DNA from 3 places in the Paenibacillus sp. E222 genome. Region 2 is predicted to be linked to each of the others. Evidence: predicted binding sites of a transcription regulator. Region 2 holds the regulator's gene; each other region holds the start of a gene.
What was found. Region 2 encodes NrdR, which represses ribonucleotide reductase genes. Its sites were predicted from a motif close to AACACNATATATNGTGTT; they were not measured.

Region 1: a site for NrdR is predicted at 4,516-4,533, ahead of nrdI (class Ib ribonucleoside-diphosphate reductase assembly flavoprotein NrdI). Genes of this name have one in related genera too.
Region 3: a site for NrdR is predicted at 1,548-1,565, ahead of HW560_RS07820 (anaerobic ribonucleoside triphosphate reductase). Genes of this name have one in related genera too.

What each region holds. Positions count from the first base shown of each region.
Region 1 is NZ_CP058552.1:4,262,556-4,269,291, forward strand. It holds gene HW560_RS19325 (hypothetical protein) at 1-950, shown strand, start outside; gene nrdF (class 1b ribonucleoside-diphosphate reductase subunit beta) at 1,038-2,000, opposite strand; gene nrdE (class 1b ribonucleoside-diphosphate reductase subunit alpha) at 2,044-4,128, opposite strand; gene nrdI (class Ib ribonucleoside-diphosphate reductase assembly flavoprotein NrdI) at 4,115-4,474, opposite strand; gene HW560_RS19345 (response regulator transcription factor) at 4,914-5,642, shown strand; gene HW560_RS19350 (sensor histidine kinase) at 5,671-6,516, shown strand; gene HW560_RS19355 (response regulator) at 6,513-6,736, shown strand, end outside.
Region 2 is NZ_CP058552.1:6,438,215-6,444,950, forward strand. It holds gene HW560_RS28485 (IPT/TIG domain-containing protein) at 1-2,347, opposite strand, end outside; tRNA gene HW560_RS28490 (tRNA-Ala) at 2,589-2,664, opposite strand; gene nrdR (transcriptional regulator NrdR) at 2,846-3,313, opposite strand; gene HW560_RS28500 (alpha/beta-type small acid-soluble spore protein) at 3,428-3,649, shown strand; gene HW560_RS28505 (lytic transglycosylase domain-containing protein) at 3,757-4,320, opposite strand; gene coaE (dephospho-CoA kinase) at 4,317-4,913, opposite strand; gene HW560_RS28515 (manganese efflux pump) at 4,924-5,697, opposite strand; gene mutM (DNA-formamidopyrimidine glycosylase) at 5,852-6,682, opposite strand.
Region 3 is NZ_CP058552.1:1,756,873-1,763,608, forward strand. It holds gene HW560_RS07820 (anaerobic ribonucleoside triphosphate reductase) at 1-1,491, opposite strand, end outside; gene HW560_RS07825 (histidine kinase dimerization/phospho-acceptor domain-containing protein) at 1,864-3,501, shown strand; gene HW560_RS07830 (LacI family DNA-binding transcriptional regulator) at 3,550-4,563, opposite strand; gene HW560_RS07835 (cellulase family glycosylhydrolase) at 4,864-6,510, shown strand; gene HW560_RS07840 (aldo/keto reductase family protein) at 6,715-6,736, shown strand, end outside.

The DNA.
Region 1 (6,736 bases), 2.2 Mb from region 2:
CGATTCCTTGGTATTACAGCAATTTCATTCAGTTGTCCTGCAAGAAAACCTTTCTGGAGGATGGCAGACAGTTTTATATCGATTTTTTTCGGGGCCAACCCAACGAACTGAATTTCAATAATCCATTTCTACTCACATGCTCTGTGAATTACACAATTCTGGAGCATTTGGCGCTGGACGCCTGGCCCCAATTTTTCACCGATCAGATTCGCAACGGCTATTATTGTGTCGTGTTTTTGGACGAAGCGAAGCTAACGCCAGCGGCGGCCTATCAGCAGGAACCGTTTCCGCATCATCTTTTTCTGTACGGTTTTGATTGGGACAATCGTTTTTTTGATGCTTCCATGTTCGACCATACGGGAGTTTACCGCAATGTACAGATTCCGTTCAAGGAGTTCCTGGATGCTATCCATTCCATGAGACATCTGCTCAGAGAGGGACTCACCGCGGATCATCACACTTATTTTTACAAATACGAGCCGCATTCTCCTTATCCTTTCGATAGAATCGTAGCGCTCGACCAACTGCATGATTACCTGAACGGAGAGACTCATCTGAATCGTATTAATTACAATCCTGATAACGAACAGGCTTTTGGAATTAACGTCTACGACTATTTGCAAATGTACTATGATGCGGTAGAGAGCAACGATCCTCGTCTCGGTGACCGTAACGATGTGAGGCATCTTCATGTGCTCTGGGAGCACAAAAAAATGATGAGTGAACGGATTGCCTACTTGATCGAGGAGGGGATGATCCCTTACGACGAAGAACTTGTGAACGGTTATCAGGATATAACCACAAGGGCAATGAAGCTAAGAGATCAATACATCCGTCATGAAATTCGTGAAGACAAGGCTGTGTTTGCGAGGATAAAACTCCGGTTGGAACAATTCCGCAAGGAAGAGCCGGTTCTGCTGCAAAGACTGATTTCATGGCTGGAAAAGTAAATAAAGAAGGCCATTCCTCTGGGAGGAACAGCCTTCTTTATTTATATTCATAGGTTATACGTTAGCCCTATTATAATTCTTTATCACTTATTCAAATTTGAAATCATCATCCGTCAGAGGTTCTACATTCAGAGTACGAATATACCCGTTGCCTTTTTTAGAGAAAAAGTCATGCTGTTTGGTATGTGTACTGATTCCATTTAATACAATCGGGTTGACTTCCTCGTCTTCAAATAATGGCTCAAAACCGAGGTTCATCATCGCTTTGTTAGCGTTATAACGAAGGAATGCTTCGACTTCTTCGGTCAAATGAATAGGGGTATATAATTCCTTCGTATATTTCAACTCATTTTGATGAAGAAGCTGTACTAGATCAACCAAACCTTGATACACATCGTTCCGCTGCGTTTCATCAAAGCTTGCGTATATTTCCTGGGCCAGCACGCCCACATATACACCGTGAATACTTTCATCCCTTAGAATCAGATCAATGATCTCACCACTGCATGTGAGTTTGCCTTGTCCAGCTAAATAGAGTGGATAGAAAAATCCGCTGTAAAACAAATAACTTTCCAAAAGAACGGAGGCCGCCATAGCCATATACAGATCTTTTGAAGTTTCAATATTCATGTAATACTGACGTATAATCGTCGCTTTGGTTTGCAGATATGGATTTTCTTCCACCCATTTAAATACACTGTCAATTTCTTCGGTTGATGCCAACGTGGTAAAAATACTGCTGTATGATTTCGCATGAATTTGTTCCATCATCGCCATAAAACTAAGTACAGCTTTGCGTTGCAGTCCATCGACATGCTCCATAATCTGCGGCATACCTACACCGCCCTGGATTGTATCCAGAAGGGTTAAGCCTCCCAAAACTTTCATATAAGCGTCTTTTTCTACATCACTGAGCATGCCCCAGGTCATTTTATCATCGGATAAAGGAATCTCGTCATCGGTCCAAAATTGCATAATATTCTGATTCCAGAACATCAGGGTGAAATCATCATCCGCCCGATTCCAGTTCACAGCTTGAATTGCCGGCATGGTATATCAAACTCCAATCGTAATACCCTAAAGGGAAATTTGTTTATATTGAACAAGCAATGCATTCTTCCATCGTCAGCTTGTTGGTTCTTGTGTAATACAAAGATTTCAACCCTTTATGAGCAGCATACAGATAGCAGCGAGCCAACTCTCGCGTGGTTACATCACTGTTTACATGCAGAATGGTTGAGATGCCTTGGTCCACATGCGGCTGAATCTCCGCAATCAAATCAATCACCTTGAATTGATCCATTTGATACGCTGATTTGTAATAGAAGACGTTATCCTTTTGCAAATAGGGCATTGGATAATACGTGGTTGAATTGGCATAGGTCCGTGTCTCAATCTGTTCTACGATCGGCATGACACTGGATGTTGCGTTTTGGATATAAGAGATGCTGGCCGTTGGAGCAATAGCCATGCGATAGGCATGGTAGAGACCATTTTTCATCACTTTAGACTTAAGCTGGTTCCAATCCTCGGGAGACGGAACAGCAATGCCGGTAAACAATTCTTGTACTTTCGATGTGGTGGGACGGTAATCCGTAGTCACATAACGATCAAAATATACGCCAGTCGCATAATCCGACTGCTCAAATCCATAGAACCGTTGACCCGTTTGAACTGCAAACTCCATACTTTTCTCCAGAGAATGATAATTCATGGTCATAAAGAAGGTACGTACAAAATCCTTGGCCTCCGAGCTTTCATAAGCAATCCTGTTTTTGGCTAAGTAACCGTGCAGGTTCATGGCTCCCAAGCCAACGGAATGCATCTCGGAATTGGCTTTAGCCACACCGGGAGCATTGGCAACATGCGTCATGTCGCTGACGGAGGTCAGTGCAATCATGCCCTCATGCACGGATTCCTTGATCTTGCCACTCTCCATAACATTAACAATATTGAGGGAGGCCAGGTTGCAGCTGATATCTTTGCGGATAATATCCGGTTGACCATAGTCTGTAATTTCAGAAGTCTCCTGGAGCTGGAAGATCTCTGTGCAGAGGTTGGACATTTTGACTTGTCCTACGTTTTTCAAGGCATGTGCTTGATTGGCATTGGTTTTATTAATGATGTAGGGATAGCCGGATTCAAGTTGAGTCATCGCTATTTTGGTCAGCATATCCCGTGCGCTGAGCGATTTTTTCTTCTTCACCCGGTCGTCAGCCAGCAAGGTATCATACATTACGTCCAGATCCATATCATCCAAATGTGTTCCATACGCCTTATAAACACTATAAGGTGCGAAGAGATACAGAGGCTCATTATCTTGAGCCAGCTTATAGAAACGATTAGGAACAATAAGTCCGATAGAGAGAGTTTTCAGCCGGATTTTCTCATCCGCATTGATTTTTTTGCTATCCAGCAGTTCCATAACGTCCCAACCGAAAATATTATAGTATGCTGCACCAGAACCTTTACGTTGACCCATCTGATCGGCGTAGGAGAAGCCGTCTTCCATCAGCTTGAGAACAGGCGTGATGCCTTTAGCAGCACCTTCAACTCCTTTAATGACTTCACCACGAGCACGCAACTTCGACAGATTGACAGCAACGCCACCACCGATTTTGGATAACTGCATACACGTGTTTAGGACATAGTTTATGGAGTTCAGTGAATCATCCATTTCAAGCAGGAAGCAAGAAACCAGTTCACCGCGCCGACTTTTTCCCGCATTCAGGAAAGTGGGGGTTGCCGGTTGAATACGCTGCTCCATCATCGAACGGGACAGCAAACAAGCCGTATCAAAGTGTCCACGACCCAGATGAAGTGCAGCGGCGGCTACCCGATCTGCATATTGCTCAAGGTATGTTTTGCGGTCATATGTTCTCAACGCATAATCAGTATAGAATTTGGACGCTGCCATATAGGAAGGAAAGGTATACTGATAGCCACGCGTAATTTCAAATACGGTTCTAACTTCGTCAGCTGTATAGGAAGCATAGAAATCCTCGTAATAATCATGATCAATCATGAATTTGACCTGATCATCAATGTTGGCAAATGCCATACTTTTATCTTTAATTTCTTTCATAAACTCCTCTACAGCCTCTTTATCCTTATGTAACTGGAAGAAGCCATCAGAGTTGCGTTTTAGCAGCATGTTATTTAATTCAATATGACGCAATGCGGCTCACCTCCTGTTTAAAATACTCCACGTCTTTCTTGGAACCTGATAATTCAAATTTACTAATAACCGGGACGTTATAAGATGCAGAGATCAAATCTGCACTTTTGGCAAAACGCTCACCCCAGTTACGATTACCGCTGGCGGCCACGCCAATCAGGTATTCAGAGTTTTTTTGTAAAAAAGAAGACACCTTATCAGGTATCTGCCCAAAACCTGTTGTATATGTCACAAGTACGTACGGTTCATCAATCGTCATTTGATTTTGAATCTGTACTGCTGGCAGTTGAAGCTTGGAAATAAACCTCTTAACATTCCCGGTTATCGAATCATACACAATTAGCACGATCATTATCCTCCTTGACAAATGAACGGTGATCAGAAATAAACACTATATATAGATTATATTTTCAATTTTATATCAATATATAGAATTGTCAATTGCATATCGGTATCGATTTTGTGAAAAAACCTCATGAATGGGCTCTATTACTAGGCTTAAAAAATTTGTGGCTTAGTAGATATCCATATTCGAATGCACGATATTTGGTGCATGCGAGAATTATGATTGACAGCCGTCACAGGAGAGAAATCAACCTGAACATCATCGTTCATACATTGTCTACAATTCAGAGATAGATTATCAAAAGGCATGGCTCTATGGAGTCATGCCTTTTGAGTACGTTGAAGGTATGCTGATTACATCAAGTTCACTCACTGGCTTGAGGCTTTATGAAGAGAAACTAAGAAAATGATCTAATATCGCAAAGATTTGGAGGTAAGACATGAACGGGACCCTGCAGCAAAATAGAATATTGATTGTAGATGATGATAAACGGGTCCGTGGACTTCTTCGCATGTATTTGGAGAAAGAACAATTTATCGTTGAGGAGGCTTCGCTGGGCTGGCAAGCCTTAAGCAAGCTTCATCATGACTCGTATGCCATGATCATTCTGGATTGGATTCTCCCCGATATTAAGGGGATTGAAATATGCCAATATCTACGGACCAACTTAAGCATACCCGTCATGTTTCTGACAGCCAAGTCAGAAGAGGGGAATCGGCTTGAAGCTTTCAAAGCCGGGGCGGATGACTTTGTCATGAAACCGTTCAGTCCGAGGGAAGTTGTGCTGCGCATCAAAACCATGATGGCTCGTTATAACGGATTAATCAAACCTGCGTCAAAAGACCATTCAGCAAGCGAGGTGTTGATCTCCTCTATTTTAATCAATCCTACTTCCCGAAGAGTCACAGTAGAAGACGAGGAGATTCATATGACTCCCAAAGAATTTGATTTGCTTTATCATCTGGCGACACACGCGGAAATCGCATTCTCCAGGCAGGATTTGCTGAGAATTGTTTGGAAAGTGGAGCATGAGGAAGATCTGGATTATCGAACCGTAGATACCCATGTAAAACGGTTGCGGGACAAACTCTCCGAACATGTGCCGAATCGGGAAGATCTGATTCAAACCCTGTGGGGGTTCGGTTATATTCTTCGTCTGCCTCACTGATGCTTATCTTGAAGTTCAGGAGGGGAACATGTCTTATAAACAAATCAAGTGGATGATCTTGCTGATTCCCACCTTAACCGTTGCTCTCTGGGAATATGTACGACATCGGTTTCTACTCCCTTATATATCAATGGATTTGGGCAACTGGCTAACACCTGTCATTGTGTATGTAGTGAGTATAACGTTGTTAACTCGGTTGTTTCTTATCCTGGAACGAATTCAAAAAGAGCTGGAGCATGAGCGTGAAGCCAAAGCCGCATTTGAATCTCGGGAAAAGATGGCCAAGGAACTTCATGATGGAATCGCCCAATCCCTTTTTTTATTATCGGTGAAAGTAGGGCGTTTGGAGGAACAAGCCAAGCAGGATCAACAGCTGGACGATGTGTATTCGATTAAAAAAACGGTTCATGAAGTCAATCGTTATGTACGCCAGGCCATTGCCGATTTACGTTATGATCCTAACGTTGACAACACCTTCACTATGAACGAATCGATTACACTACTTGGTCAAGTTCGAAGAATTGTCAAAGATATCCCCGTCCGAATCGAACTGGATTGGAACATCCCGGATGATACATTTACGGACAAAGAGAAAGTAGAACTGCTCGCTTGTATTCGGGAAGCCCTCTTTAATATTCAAAAGCATGCATCAGCTTCCCAAGGATGGATTCAGGGAAACGGGTACAAGAATTGCTGGAATATCACGATTCGAGATAATGGAAAAGGATTTGAGATGAACCCCTTTGAACGAAAGGATCGATATGGACTGAAAATTATGAGAGAGCGGATGAATGAACTGAACTTTAACATGCAATTCCGAAGGGAGCAGCAGCTTACTGTTGTCGAATTTTCAAAGGATGGTGAGATGTTATGAGCCATACTCGCGTACTTGTTGTAGACGACCACGCTCATGCGAGAGAAGCCATATGTGAAATTTTATCCATGGATCCCGGCTTCGAAGTGATTGGCGTCGTATCGGACGGTCAACAGGCGATTGACTATACAGAACAATGGCTTCCCGACTTAATCCTCATGGACATTCAGATGCCCATTATGAACGGTCTTGAAGCAACACAGCGGATCAAATTAGCCTT
Region 2 (6,736 bases):
TGGGCATCAGAATCTCTCTTGTAAGTGCCTTGCTGAACTTATCTGCCGTTCCGATTGCTTGTCCCGTCTTGGTGTTGATGATATCGATATGAAAATCTACAATCGCACCCATTGCATGGCCATTCGGCAGGCTGTTTGCAAATGCTGCTCGGAAGTCCTTATCGCCGGACTTGTCGGTTAGCGTGATTTTAAAGCTAATGTCATCGTTATTCACATTATTCTTAGCTAACAAGTCCTTTAGCCCTGGAATGAGCGATGCCAGATTGACCGGCACTTGATAGCTGCCGTAAGGAGTCTTAATCTCGATGAAGAAAGTAGCGTTCTTGCCCTCAATGCTCGTTAAAATGCTTGCCGGTATTCTGACATAGGCAACGCCGTCTTTTGGTGTAATTTCAAGAGTGAAGGACGGCTTACTACTGTCGATTTTAGCCCAGTCAATCATAATGCCGTTTTGGTCAATATCCGAATGGGTTGATGTAACAGGAGTAGTCCCACCACTGCTACTGCCACTACTGCCACTACTATTGTTACTGCTACTATTAACAACCTGCGTTACAGTAAAGGTAACCGGCGTCATGCCCCCGGCCGACACTGTTACCGTAGCCTTATACGTCCCTGCGGCCAGTCCGTCATTCGCTTTTACCGTAAAGGTCGTCGACGGCGTCCCACTATTGAGCGTTGTCACCGTCGGCTGCGTAATTGTAAAGCTGCCGGCGTTCGTTCCGCCGAGCGCTGTCGCCAAGCTCGTCAAGTCGCCGGTTCCCGTTCGTGTCAAGGTGACCGTTTTCGTTGCCTGCGTCCCCGATGCATACCCTGCGGTCAGCGCATTCAGCGTCTCATCCGACAATGGGCTGATCGCATACGTAACAACAAACCACGTAAATTGATTCGCCGCCGATGTCGTTGATGTACCGCCCGGCGTAGTTACTGTTACGTCTACTGTTCCTGCACTACCCGCCGGGGCGATGGCTGTAATTTGTGTCGCCGAGTTCACTGTATAGGACGTCGCCGCCGTTGCACCAAACTTCACCGCCGTTGCATCGGTCAGATTCGTACCGCTCAACGTGACAGTCGTGCCTCCGGTCGTCGGACCCGATACCGGCGACATGCTCGTAATCGTTGGCGCGGCATGGTATGTATATTGATTCGCCGCCGATGTCGTTGATGTACCGCCCGGTGTCGTTACCGTTACGTCTACCGTTCCTGCACTACCCGCCGGGGCGATGGCTGTGATTTGTGTCGCCGAGTTCACTGTATAGGACGTCGCCGCCGTTGCACCAAACATCACTTCCGTTGCATCGGTCAGATTCGTACCGGTCAACGTAACGGCCGTGCCTCCGGTCGTCGGACCCGATGTGGGCGATACGCTCGTAATCGTCGGTTCGGCATGGTATGTATATTGGTCCGCCGCCGATGTCGTTGATGTACCGCCCGGTGTCGTTACCGTTACGTCTACCGTTCCTGCACTACCCGCTGGGGCGATGGCTGTAATTTGTGTCGCCGAGTTTACTGTATAGGACGTCGCCTCCGTTGCACCGAACTTCACCGCCGTTGCATCGGTCAGGTTCGTACCGGTCAACGTGACAGTCGTGCCTCCGGATGTGGAACCCAATGTCGGCGATACGCTTGTGATCGTTGGGGAAATTGCATCTACTAGCACGCCCGCCGTACTACCCACGCTATTAAGCGTTAATACTGCATCGTTACCTGCTTCATCCCTAATTGATCCGCCATTCAGTGACAAGGCTCCTATGGTAATCCCGTTAGTATCAGATTGTCCGGTTTGGATGGTATATCTAAATTGCAACGCGTTTGTCCCCGAACCGCTTACATAGTTAGCATACACAGTCGTTGTTCCTACAATTAACGGGATCGTTGGAATGCCGGTTACGACAACAATCTCGTTCATGTTCACTGTAAAACTCAAGTCTTCTCCTGCACCATAAGTGCCATTGGCAGGAACAGATACACTTGTAACGATAGGCATAACTGTGTCGACATAGTAATGGTTAGATACGGTGGTTCCGCTCCCCACATTGCCTCCAGCAATTATACCTGAATGATTGAGCGAAATATTGAAGGGGCCGCTGTGATTGCTTAGAGGCGGCGTGAGTGTTGCGCTATAAGTGATATTGTCAGAAGTTGTTAATCCACTAAGAATGCCGCTACCTGTTTCCAAATCAGCAAGATCAAATCCAGTCACCGCTTCTGAAAATGTAATCGTTACCATTGACGTTTCTCCGGAAGTCAGAAGTTCGTCAGCTACAACAATGGTGGCTGTTGGAGTGGCAGCAAACGCCTTGTCAAATAAGTACAATGGCAGCAAACTTAAAATAATTACACCCATAAATAACTTTCTTATTATTCTTGTTTTATACATATCCTGTTACCCACTCTCTCTAAGTTAGGATTCACCGCGAATTTCAAGAAAATGCTTGTCCAGTCATGTGCTATTATATAACATTGTGAGTCCTCGTTCAGTAAATTATTGAATAGTATTGCATACGGCACTTTCTTCGTCCTATCAGCGAATGTCCATACAAAAACAAAAAAACGCAGTTCCGAAGAACTGCGCGCATTTACTATTTTGGTGGAGCCTAGGGGGATCGAACCCCTGACCTCATCGCTGCCAGCGATGCGCTCTCCCAGCTGAGCTAAGGCCCCAGAATTATGAGTGAAACAAGTTGTCCAACTCTGCAATGCTCCGCAGGCGACTCCTATATCATATAAAATACAGCTTTTGCTGTCAACCATTTTTTTACCAACCAAAATGATTGGAGAAGAACAACCTTTTACCTGGAACACATGACCGTAACCCAGAATGCTCTTCTCCTTTTCCGCTCCATTACTCCTCGATGTCTTCTTTGGACAAAAGAGATTTCAGTTCTTTCATGAACATATTGATGTCTTTGAATTGACGGTACACTGAAGCGAAGCGAACATAGGCTACTTCATCCACTGGAAACAGCTGTTCCATCAGCAGTTCACCAATCTGACGGCTCTCGACTTCAGCATCGGCTGTATTCCGCAGAGCTTTTTCTGTCTCGGATACCATCATCTCCAGCGTTTCTACCGACACCGGCCGTTTTTCGCAAGCTCGAATCAGACCACGGAGAATCTTGTCTCTGCTGAACTCTTCCCGGCTGCCATCTTTCTTAATAACGATCAACGGTGTTTCTTCAATCATCTCAAAGGTTGTAAATCTTCGGGCACACTGCTCACACTCACGGCGACGACGAATCGATTTCGCTTCGTTGGCCGGACGTGAATCAAGCACTTTGGTACCCATATAACCGCAATAAGGACACTTCAAATCAGATCACTTCCCACGTTTGACTTTTTACCACAAATTCCCTTAAGCATTTAGTTATGAAAATCGTATTGCCGACACATAATACTTTTACCAACCGCGAGGAGGTGAACAGCAATGGCACAAAGCAATGGTAACTCCAACAACCTGGTGGTAACTAAAGCTTCCGCAGCTCTCGAGCAAATGAAATATGAAGTTGCTCAAGAACTCGGAATCAGCATCCCACAAGACGGATACCAAGGTAACATGACTTCTTACGAGAACGGTTCGATCGGTGGATACATCACGAAGCGTCTGGTAACAATTGCAGAACAGCAATTGGCAGGTCAATACCAATAATATCTGCATCGTAATACGGTACACAGAGGAGCATGGAGCGGCCGGTGAATAACCGGTCTGCTCGGTGCTTCTACTTATTTTAGACCACGAATCCAGAGCGTCTTAACTTAGAACGTATTATAGATCTTTACATATTGATTATAATAATAAATGACGCGTTGTACATAGTGCCGGGTTTCACCAAACGGAATATCTTTGACCGTCTCGAAAGAGCCGTCCCATACGCCATCCCTTAGCCATGAGTTCACTTTACCTGGACCTGCATTGTAAGCAGCAATCATAGCCGCTTCATTCCCGTCAAATTGATCGGACAGATTACGTAGATACCAGGTACCCAGCTGGATATTTCTTTCAGGCTCGTGCTTCAATTCTTCCAGTGAGGTGCCCGGAATTTTCGCTTGCTCCATAATCCAGTTTGCGGTGTCTGGCATCAGCTGCATTAACCCGATGGCACCTCTTTTGGATTCCTTGCTTGTCTTAAAATTGGTCTCCACCTTGATGATGGAAGCTATGAGAAACGGATCAACCTCATAACTCTGAGACTGGGCCCTAATCTCTTCCTTATAATGAATCGGATAGAACCATGACATCCAATTGGTATTTAGGAACAGCACCAATACAAAAGACACAAACATCAACAACAATATTCGTTTCTTACGCAGCAATCTCATAATAAGCCCTTACGATGCAAAAATGAAATGATTTGCTGCTCCGTCTCTGACCACAAGCCGCTGTTATCAATAATCACGTCAGCTCGCTGCTTCTTCTCTTCAATATCCATCTGCACGTCTATCCGGCCATCTGCCTGGTCTGCCGTCATTCCATCCCGGCTCATCAGTCGTTCCCGTTGCACAGACCTCGGGACATAGACAACCATCACTTCTTCGAAGCCATCCTCCAGCCCTGACTCGTACAACAATGGAATATCCGATACGACCAGCTTGTCCGGATGTTCAAGCTCATACAGAGCAGCTCGCTCACGCATTTCCTTGCGGATCGCAGGATGTGTAATAGCCTCCAGTGCCTTACGTTCCTCTGGATTCTGAAACACAATACTGCCCAGCTTTTTCCGATCCAGTGTTCCGTCCTCATTCAATATGGCTTGTCCGAACCGCTGAACAGCCGCAGCCAAAACGGGATGCCCGGGCAGCATTACTTCCCGGGCAATAACATCTGCATCAATGAGCAACGCTCCCTTACTGGCGAGAAAGGCGGACACACTGCTTTTGCCTGTCGCGATCCCGCCGGTTAAGCCAATATTCATTTATTTCACCTCACAACAACTTCATTATTCCCATAAACATTAATAAAAGCGCAGGTAATACAGATAATCTTCGCATCCAACGCAGAGCAGCAAAGCGTAATCCAACCTTCATACCTAGTGACAGAAAAGCCCCGCTAAACAATGCAATAACTAATGCTGTCCACAAAGTCGGGAATCCCAATAATGCTGCCCCTAATCCTGCACCAAAAGCATCCAGAGAAAGAGCTATACCAAGCCACATCGCTTCTTGGACGGATATACTGCCCGAGTTATCCATATCCGCCTTCGAGGGGCTACGTAGGATTTGAATAACCACACCCAGCTTCCGCAGTTCAAGTGTAAAGACCATTCGTTCCAGCGATCCTCCAGGAGCAGATGGCTCAAGCTCCAGCGCGAGCACCTGATTTCTGCCCTTCGACTGAACTTCTTGTGAGGCTTGCGTACTACTGCGGATTGTTCCTGCTCCTGTTCCCTCACCCACTCCATTGTCCGTTTCCAGCTGTTCCTTGCCCCGTTTTCGAATAAGTTGCAGTAACGACCATGCGCCAATACCGATCAAAATAACCGCTCCGACAATCGAAGCCACGTCCGGAGATACGACATGTGACAGAAGCACACCTACTTGCATGGATAATGCAATAACCAGACCCGAACAGATGGAAATGACGACAATGGATAACAGCGGAATTTTAGTTCTCCGCAGCCCATATGTAATCCCGACTCCAAAACCATCTAAACTAAGCGCCAAAGCAAGCGCCAGTAATGAAATAAAATGATGCAGCACCCCGGATTCCTCCCCTGTGCGGAACTCGCTCCAACTGGCGACTGCCAGTATGGGTATACGCCCGCTTATTTCTGCCATATCAGTATATGGAGGGAGGAATCCAAGGGTGCTACAATTTGACGATTTCGTTCATGCTGCCAGAGCCATCACCGATTTAGAGCAGCGGTTGACACTTCGGACAGTAATGCGTGCCTCTACCGCCCACTACAATCTTCTCGATTAATGTGCCACAAGTCGCACAGGGTTCAGCTTTGCGTCCATATATTTTCAATTGATGCTGGAACATGCCCATCTCACCCTGTCCATTGACATAGGACTTAATGGACGAACCACCTGCATCCACCGCATCCTGCAGCGTAATCACGATCGCTTCATGTAGCACGGTTAACTGGGTTTCGGTCAATGTCTTGGCAATGGTCTCTGGATGAATGCCAGCGCGGAACAAGGCCTCGTCCACATAAATATTCCCGATGCCGACCACATATGCCTGATTTAACAACACGGCTTTAATTTTGGTTGTCCGTTTGCCAACAGCCTCACGGAATGCAGCTACGGTAAACACTGGATCAAGTGGTTCCAGCCCCAGCTTTAACAAAGGTTTGGATACCAGTTCCTCACCTGCATTAAAGAGATGCATTGTACCGAATTGACGGACATCCTTGTAACGTAATTCTGTACCATCGGTAAAGTGAAAAATGACATGGGTATGCTTCTCCACTTCCTCATGTTGTTGGTACACCCCGTATCTTCCTTCCATCCGCAGATGGGAGACAAGCACCAGCCCGTCCAGCAAAATACGCAAAAACTTGCCCCTGCGCTCTACACCAATCACGGTATGTCCCTTAAGTTCCATTGCAAATGCATCTATGTCGTCCGGCCGCTGAATGATCCGCGGCAAGCTAACGGTAACTGAGTCAATGGTCTTGCCAACAATAAGTTGATTCAATGTTCTTCTGACTGTTTCGACTTCCGGTAATTCCGGCATGATGTTCTCACCTCCCCTATATTATAACGGAAGATGGCGCTCAGCGGGACCCCT
Region 3 (6,736 bases), 2.8 Mb from region 2:
ACCCTCAGCGGGCGTAGCGAACAAGGTGATATTCAGGTTATGCTGCTCACTCATCCGGTCACAGAACTCTCGCATCGTACGAATGATATTCAAGGCTTCTCGATGTACATGCAGGTCTTGTCCATGGTGACGGCCATATAGAGCGGTCATACATTCCGCAAGCCCGATAAAACCAAGGGATAACGTACCATGCTTCAACAGATCGGCTACCGGTTCATTCGGAGCCAAGTGTTCACCGCCTTCCCATACCCCTTCCCGCATCATGAAGTCCGATGCTTTGGCAGGCTGGTTCGTCTGAATTCGATACCTGTGCAGCAGTCCATCCGTAGCATTGTGCATGACGGATTCCAGCGCCGTATAGAAGCCAGCCCGGTCAGCGATGGCTCTTGCGCCCTGGCAGATTCCATATCGAATGCCGAGCTTGACCAGATTGATAGTGTTAAAGGACAGATTGCCTTTGCCGCTCTGACGATTGCGTCCGAAGCGATCAGCCAGTGTGCGTGTCCGGCATCCCATCGTCGCAATGATCGTATCGGGATCTTCCGGTTGATAATAGGGCAGGTTGAAGGAAGCATCCACATTGACAAAGTTCGGATACATGCGCCGTGAGGAGCAGGTCACAGCAAGCCGGAACAGATCGTAATTCGGATCTCCCTCCGATTGGTTAATTCCTTGCTTGCATTGGAAAATATGCTGAGGGAACACGGGTGTTTCCCCGTTACCAAGTCCACGAATGGTCGCTTCCAGCAACGACCGGGATACGAGTCGACCTTCGGCTGAAGTACAGAGTCCGTAGTTCAGCGAAGTGAACGGAATCTGTCCGCCAGCACGACTGCTCATGGTGTTCAGGTTATGGATCAGGGACTCCGCAGCTTGCCCGGTCTCCAGTTCCGTTTCTTCACAGGCAAAGGCAAAGGCTCGTGCACACTTCTTCTTCGCTTCATCACTATCCAGATGCAGCTGCTCATCCTCAATTCGGTCATTCTCTCCAAACAGACGTTGCCCCTTCCGGTAATGCTTACGGAACGAACGCTTCACATAAGGTGCGAGATCCCAATCGATTTTATTGGCGGATACACCGCCGTACTGGCTGTTCTGCTGGGATTGAAAAATAATGGCGACCAGTGCCATGGCAGACATGATCGTCTGTGGGGTACGAACCGAACCGTTGCCGGTATTGAATCCGGAGGCCAGCAGCCGATCAAACGGAATAAAGATACAGTTAGTCGTTCCAAGAGCATACTGATCCAGATCGTGTACATACAGATCCCCGTTCTCTACAGCTAGCGCGAGTTCCTTAGGCAGTACATGACGCAGAGCATGCCACTTGGCGGTCTCCGAACCGAGCCTGCTCATCTTGCCGCTGAACGAGTCTCCGTTCAGATTGGCATTCTCCCTTAGCGTATCGGCGTCCTCAGCACCTATAATTCGTCTTCCCAGGTCAGATAGCAGGTCGGATGCCGGTGGAGAGGCATACTCAAGCATGTTCATGTCAGTTCCTCCTAAAATAATAAAATTGAAATGTATGGGATAATGTCCATTCATTGAACACTACATGTAGAGTTTCTTTATCCATTTATAAACTATATATTGTTATTTTGGTGTGATAATGATCACATGTGAGTGGCTGATCGTTCGTCATGATTCATCGCTCAGAATGATAGAGGTTTTCAAAGCTGGAGGGTAAGCGTATAATTTCTATTTACCGTGTAATTACAGTTGACGATGCTTAGAAGTAGATAGAAAACTTTATATATGTATAGGTTGTGACCACTTTTTCGCAACTTTTGAACCCTCGTTAATGGATTGAATCATACAGTGCACTATGAATTGAAAATGCAGCTAAGACAAGAGGGGTGAATCATGGGAACGGTAGGTGTTACAAGGGGCTTCTATGAAAATATACAGGAAGCCGCGTCCCATATTGTAGACGTATTAAGCGGCATCTTAAAAGTGAACACCATTTTTGTTGCCACGAACGATGGAGTGACCAATGTTATTATGGAAGCTTTTAACCGCGAGGAAGAGTTGGTCGCCAAAGGTAGTAAACTTCCATTTGAAGCGTCATACTGCAGCCTGGTCTTAAGAGATAAGGGCAGCAGTCTGATCATTACGGATACATGTGAACATCCTCTTACGAAAACCATGGACGTAACAAGCGGACTGGGCAATCGTTACTTTGTGGGGATTCCTATTATGCGGAGGTCAGGGGAAACGTTCGGCACGATCTGCCTCATGGATGATCCCGATTATGTGATTAGTGAAACGGATATGAAAACACTGCAAGCCATGGCCGTTTTTCTCGGGTATGTCGTGGATCTGGAAGATACGCTGCAAGTTCAGGAACAGAAGCTGAGTCATTCGGAGCAACTGCAAGAGCAATTGCAGGCAGAGAAGGAACGTGCGGAGTCTGAGGCGTTGACCAAGACACAGATGCTGTCGCTGATGAGCCACGAAATTCGTAACCCGCTGAACGGCATTCTGGGATTAACGGATCTGATGCGTACACCGGATATGTCGGACGAGCAGATAGAATATGTGAATATGATCGAAACCAGCGGGAACATTCTGCTCTCCCTGCTCAATAACATGATGAGTTTTAACGTCAATGACGCAGGCCAAACGGTTGTGCATGATGATCCATTCGATCTGGTCGCCACGATTGAAAATACCGTTTATCTCTACGCGGGACTGGCGCTGAGCAAGAACATTGAGCTGGGTTTGAACCTTGATCTGAACGTATCTCAGGTTTTCGTCGGGGATGAAATAAAGATCGGACAACTATTGGCCCATGTCATGCAGTATGCCCTAGATTCAACACGGACAGGCTCCGTATTGGTTACGGCAACCGTAGCTGGTGGAGATACAGAAGAGGCGGGTACGCTTCTACTCCATGTGAAGTACACTGGCCGCATGTTGTCTTCGGACAAAAAGCTTAGATCATTTAACAGTTTGGACGGAAATATAAGTACACAGAAGCTGGTAGGGACCAATCTCGGTTTGGCGGTCAGCCAGAATCTTGCCATCCTTATGAATGGGCGTATTCAGGTACATGGTATGGGCGACAAGGAGACAGAATTCGAAATTAGACTGCCGCTCCGCAGACATTGGGAACTGCCTCAGCTTGCCAATATTCAGCATCGACTGAAGGGCAAAAAGGTGCTGCTTGCCAAGGATCCTGACATTCTGCAAGGGGCCTCATCCCTGATGCGCAGATGGGAGATGGATGTGCACATGACCTCGGTTACAACCGAGGCGTACGACTGGATTCAGGGGGGCTTTAAACCGGACGTGGCTGTTGTGGATATGGGACTGCTGGAGGGCGGCGCTGTGGATTTTGTACACAAGCTGAAACGCCTGGTTACAGATTCACCAGTTATTGTTCTGATTCCGTATGGCATGCATATCGATTCGCATGAAGCGGAAGTCTTCGATGCGGTCCTGACCAAGCCGGTGAAGCAGGCTGATTTGTTAAATGCATTAAGCATCATTGTGCATTAAAAACATGAGAACATAGTTTAAATTAGGCGCACCTTTCACGGGTGCGCTTTATGTTGTTATTTTGAAGGACGAGGACCCTCGAACAAGCAGCTCTGAGTCGACTTTAAAGACACGTTTGTCCTGAAATTCATTCGTATTCATCGTGTCAATCATCTTCTCCATAAGAATGGCTCCCATCGTATACTTGGGCTGGTTCACCGAACTTAGCGTAGGATGGATGTATTTGCTGATTCGATTGTTGTCCACACCTACGATAGCCAATTGCTCGGGAATGCGTATTCCGTATTCCGTACATGCCTTGTAAACGCCTAGAGCCATTTCATCATTAGCCGCATATACAGCGGTGAAGGACAGGCCTTTGTTAAACAGTCTTTTGATAGCCTCGTACCCGCCTTCCTCATTAAAGTTCCCATTCTCGATCAATTCGGGACGGAACGGAATCTGGTGATTGCGCAGGGCCTTCAAATAACCTTCAAGTCGTTCATAGCTGTCGATCGCTTCAGGATAACCGTTTAAGAAAACGATATTTCGATGTCCGGCCTCAACGAGATGCTGAACAACTTCCTGGGAGAATTTCACGTTGTCCGTATATATACACGGGATCTGATCATGTTCGATGTATTTGCCAACGATGCCAATGCGATAGCCTTTATCTGCAAGCTGGAATAATTCCTCATCCGCCAGCATGGGCGTGATAATGATAACACCGTCTATGGTCCGATCCAGCAGTAAATTAAGATAATCAACTTCTCGCTCTTTCTGGTTATGGGCATCACATATAATGACCTTGTAGTGTCGGGCGTAGGCGATATTCTCAATGCCTTTGATAATTTCGGCATAATAGGAGTTGTTGATGTCCGGAACGATGACGCCAATCGTCATGGTTCTCTGTGAACGAAGGTTTTTGGCTGCTGCGTTGGGGTGATATCCCAATTGCTCGATGGCGCGCATCACCTTATCTTTGGTTTTGGTGCTAACTTTGCTGTGCTGATTAATGACCCGCGATACGGTTGCCGGGGACACACCTGCAATGGCAGCTACATCAATGATTTTGACATCCATATTCTTCACAACTCCAAATAAGTGATTGACAATTAATTCAAATTCATTATAATTCCAATTGAAAACGATTACAAGTTATAACCGATTGAAACAATAATTGGGATAGTGCAGGAATAAAGGGTTTAACGTTCAACAAAATGTAATCGATTTCACTATCCCTTGGTTGTGATAAATAGCGGGGTCATCTTTGGATCGTACCGCTCGTACCCGCTGTTTCTATAGCATTACGTTACTCGTCGTGAGTGCTGCATCCTGGTTCAGTCATACCTCAAAATATGACCATTTAAGGGAGGCGTCAACATGTTGAAGAAGAGCACCATCATGCTATTGTGCAGCTGTCTGCTGCTTGGACTGCTGGTTTCGGCCGTAGGTTCACCGAAGGCAAGTGCGGCTTTTGGACCAGGGGATTTCCTGAAGGCTAACGGGACAGTTGTCCGTAATAATTCGGGTACAGGCAGCGTGGTAAACCTGCGTGGAACAAATTTGGGTGGGTGGCTGCTGCAGGAAGAATGGATGACGCCATCCGGCGCGGTAGATGAATACACGCTGCGTCGCACGTTGACGAATCGTTTTGGAGAATCGGGTGCACAGAGCCTGATCAATGGATATCAGGACAACTGGATTCAGGCTGGTGATCTGGATAACATCAAGAGCTGGGGCATGAACGTTGTGCGTGTGCCGATCTATTGGGAGGATTTTATGAACACCAGCGGTGTCATGAAGCCTGATTCGGTTACGTTCCGCAAGCTGGATTGGCTGATTGATGAAGCGGGCAAACGGAACCTGTATGTCATTCTCGATCTGCACGGTGCACCGGGAGCAGCCTGTCCATGGCATTCCTGCGGTCAGGAGAATTCTAACCAACTGTGGACCAACTCTACATACCAGAACTGGACGATTCAGATCTGGGAACGGATGGCGACACGTTACAAAGGCAATCCAACCGTTGCCGCGTACGACCTGCTCAATGAACCTCTCGTAACGATGGGAACAGGTGAAAATGCAGCTCAAATCAAACAAAAAATGGATTTCTATGACCGGATGTACAAAGCCGTCCGTGCCAAGGATGCCGATCACATGATCATCATCGCGGCATTCTTCGACTGGTGGGCAGCTTCACCACCAACAACTTATGGCTGGACGAATGTGATGTATCAGACGCATCATTATCAATTCACGGATTATAACAATTGGGATCTGACCAATTCGGAGATGGATCGCTGGCTGAAGGATATGGCGTCCTATCAGAAGAATTGGAACGTTCCGGTGTTAGCGGGCGAGTTCTCGTTTGGTCAGGATGATCTGACCGAGAAGTGGCTGTCTGGTCTGAATGCACTGAATGCTTCATGGACGAACTGGAGTTATAAGGTTAAAGGGGGCGGAACCTGGGGCTATTACAATAATAACAACAATCCGGCACCTAACCTGAATACGGACAGCGCGGCAACGATTGCTTCCAAATGGAGCAAGTTCACAACGGCGAACTTTGCCTCTAATACCTCGTTCCAGAATGTGGTCAAGAAGCATACGGGAACGGCTCCCTTCACAGAGACATGGTCCAGTCTGAAAGCCAACGCCAATGGCACTTTTGTCAGCGCAGAGAATGGCGGTGCAGATGCTCTGGTAGCCAATCGGGACACTGCCGGACATTGGGAACGATTCAAAATCATCCAGAATTCAGATGGAACGGTATCTTTGCTGTCGATGAGCAATATCAAATATGTGCAAGCTGATTTGAATAATGGCGGGCGCTTGATTGCCTCAGCCACGTATCCATCTACATGGGAGAAGTTTACCCGTGAAGAGCTGGGCGGGGGACTGGTTGCCTTTAAATCCGTGGCGAACGGTAAATATGTCAGTGCAGATCTGAATAACGGGGGCGTGCTGTACGCCAATCGTAACGCCGTGGGCGGAGCATGGGAACAATTTATCGTAACAGCTAACTAAGTCAAACTAGCGTGCATTCATTAGAATGTGGTGACTAGGTAATATTTAATGTGCATCGTGGCTCCGCTCATGCAGCGGAGCTTTTCATATGCAACCTTATCTATTTGCCAAATTCTTCACCAAAGCCCTTTTAATCCGAGCCGAATACGATACAATAGAAAGGGAACTTCATCATTAATCAGTTTAGAGGAGGATGTGCATTCAATGGAATACCGTAGATTGGGTG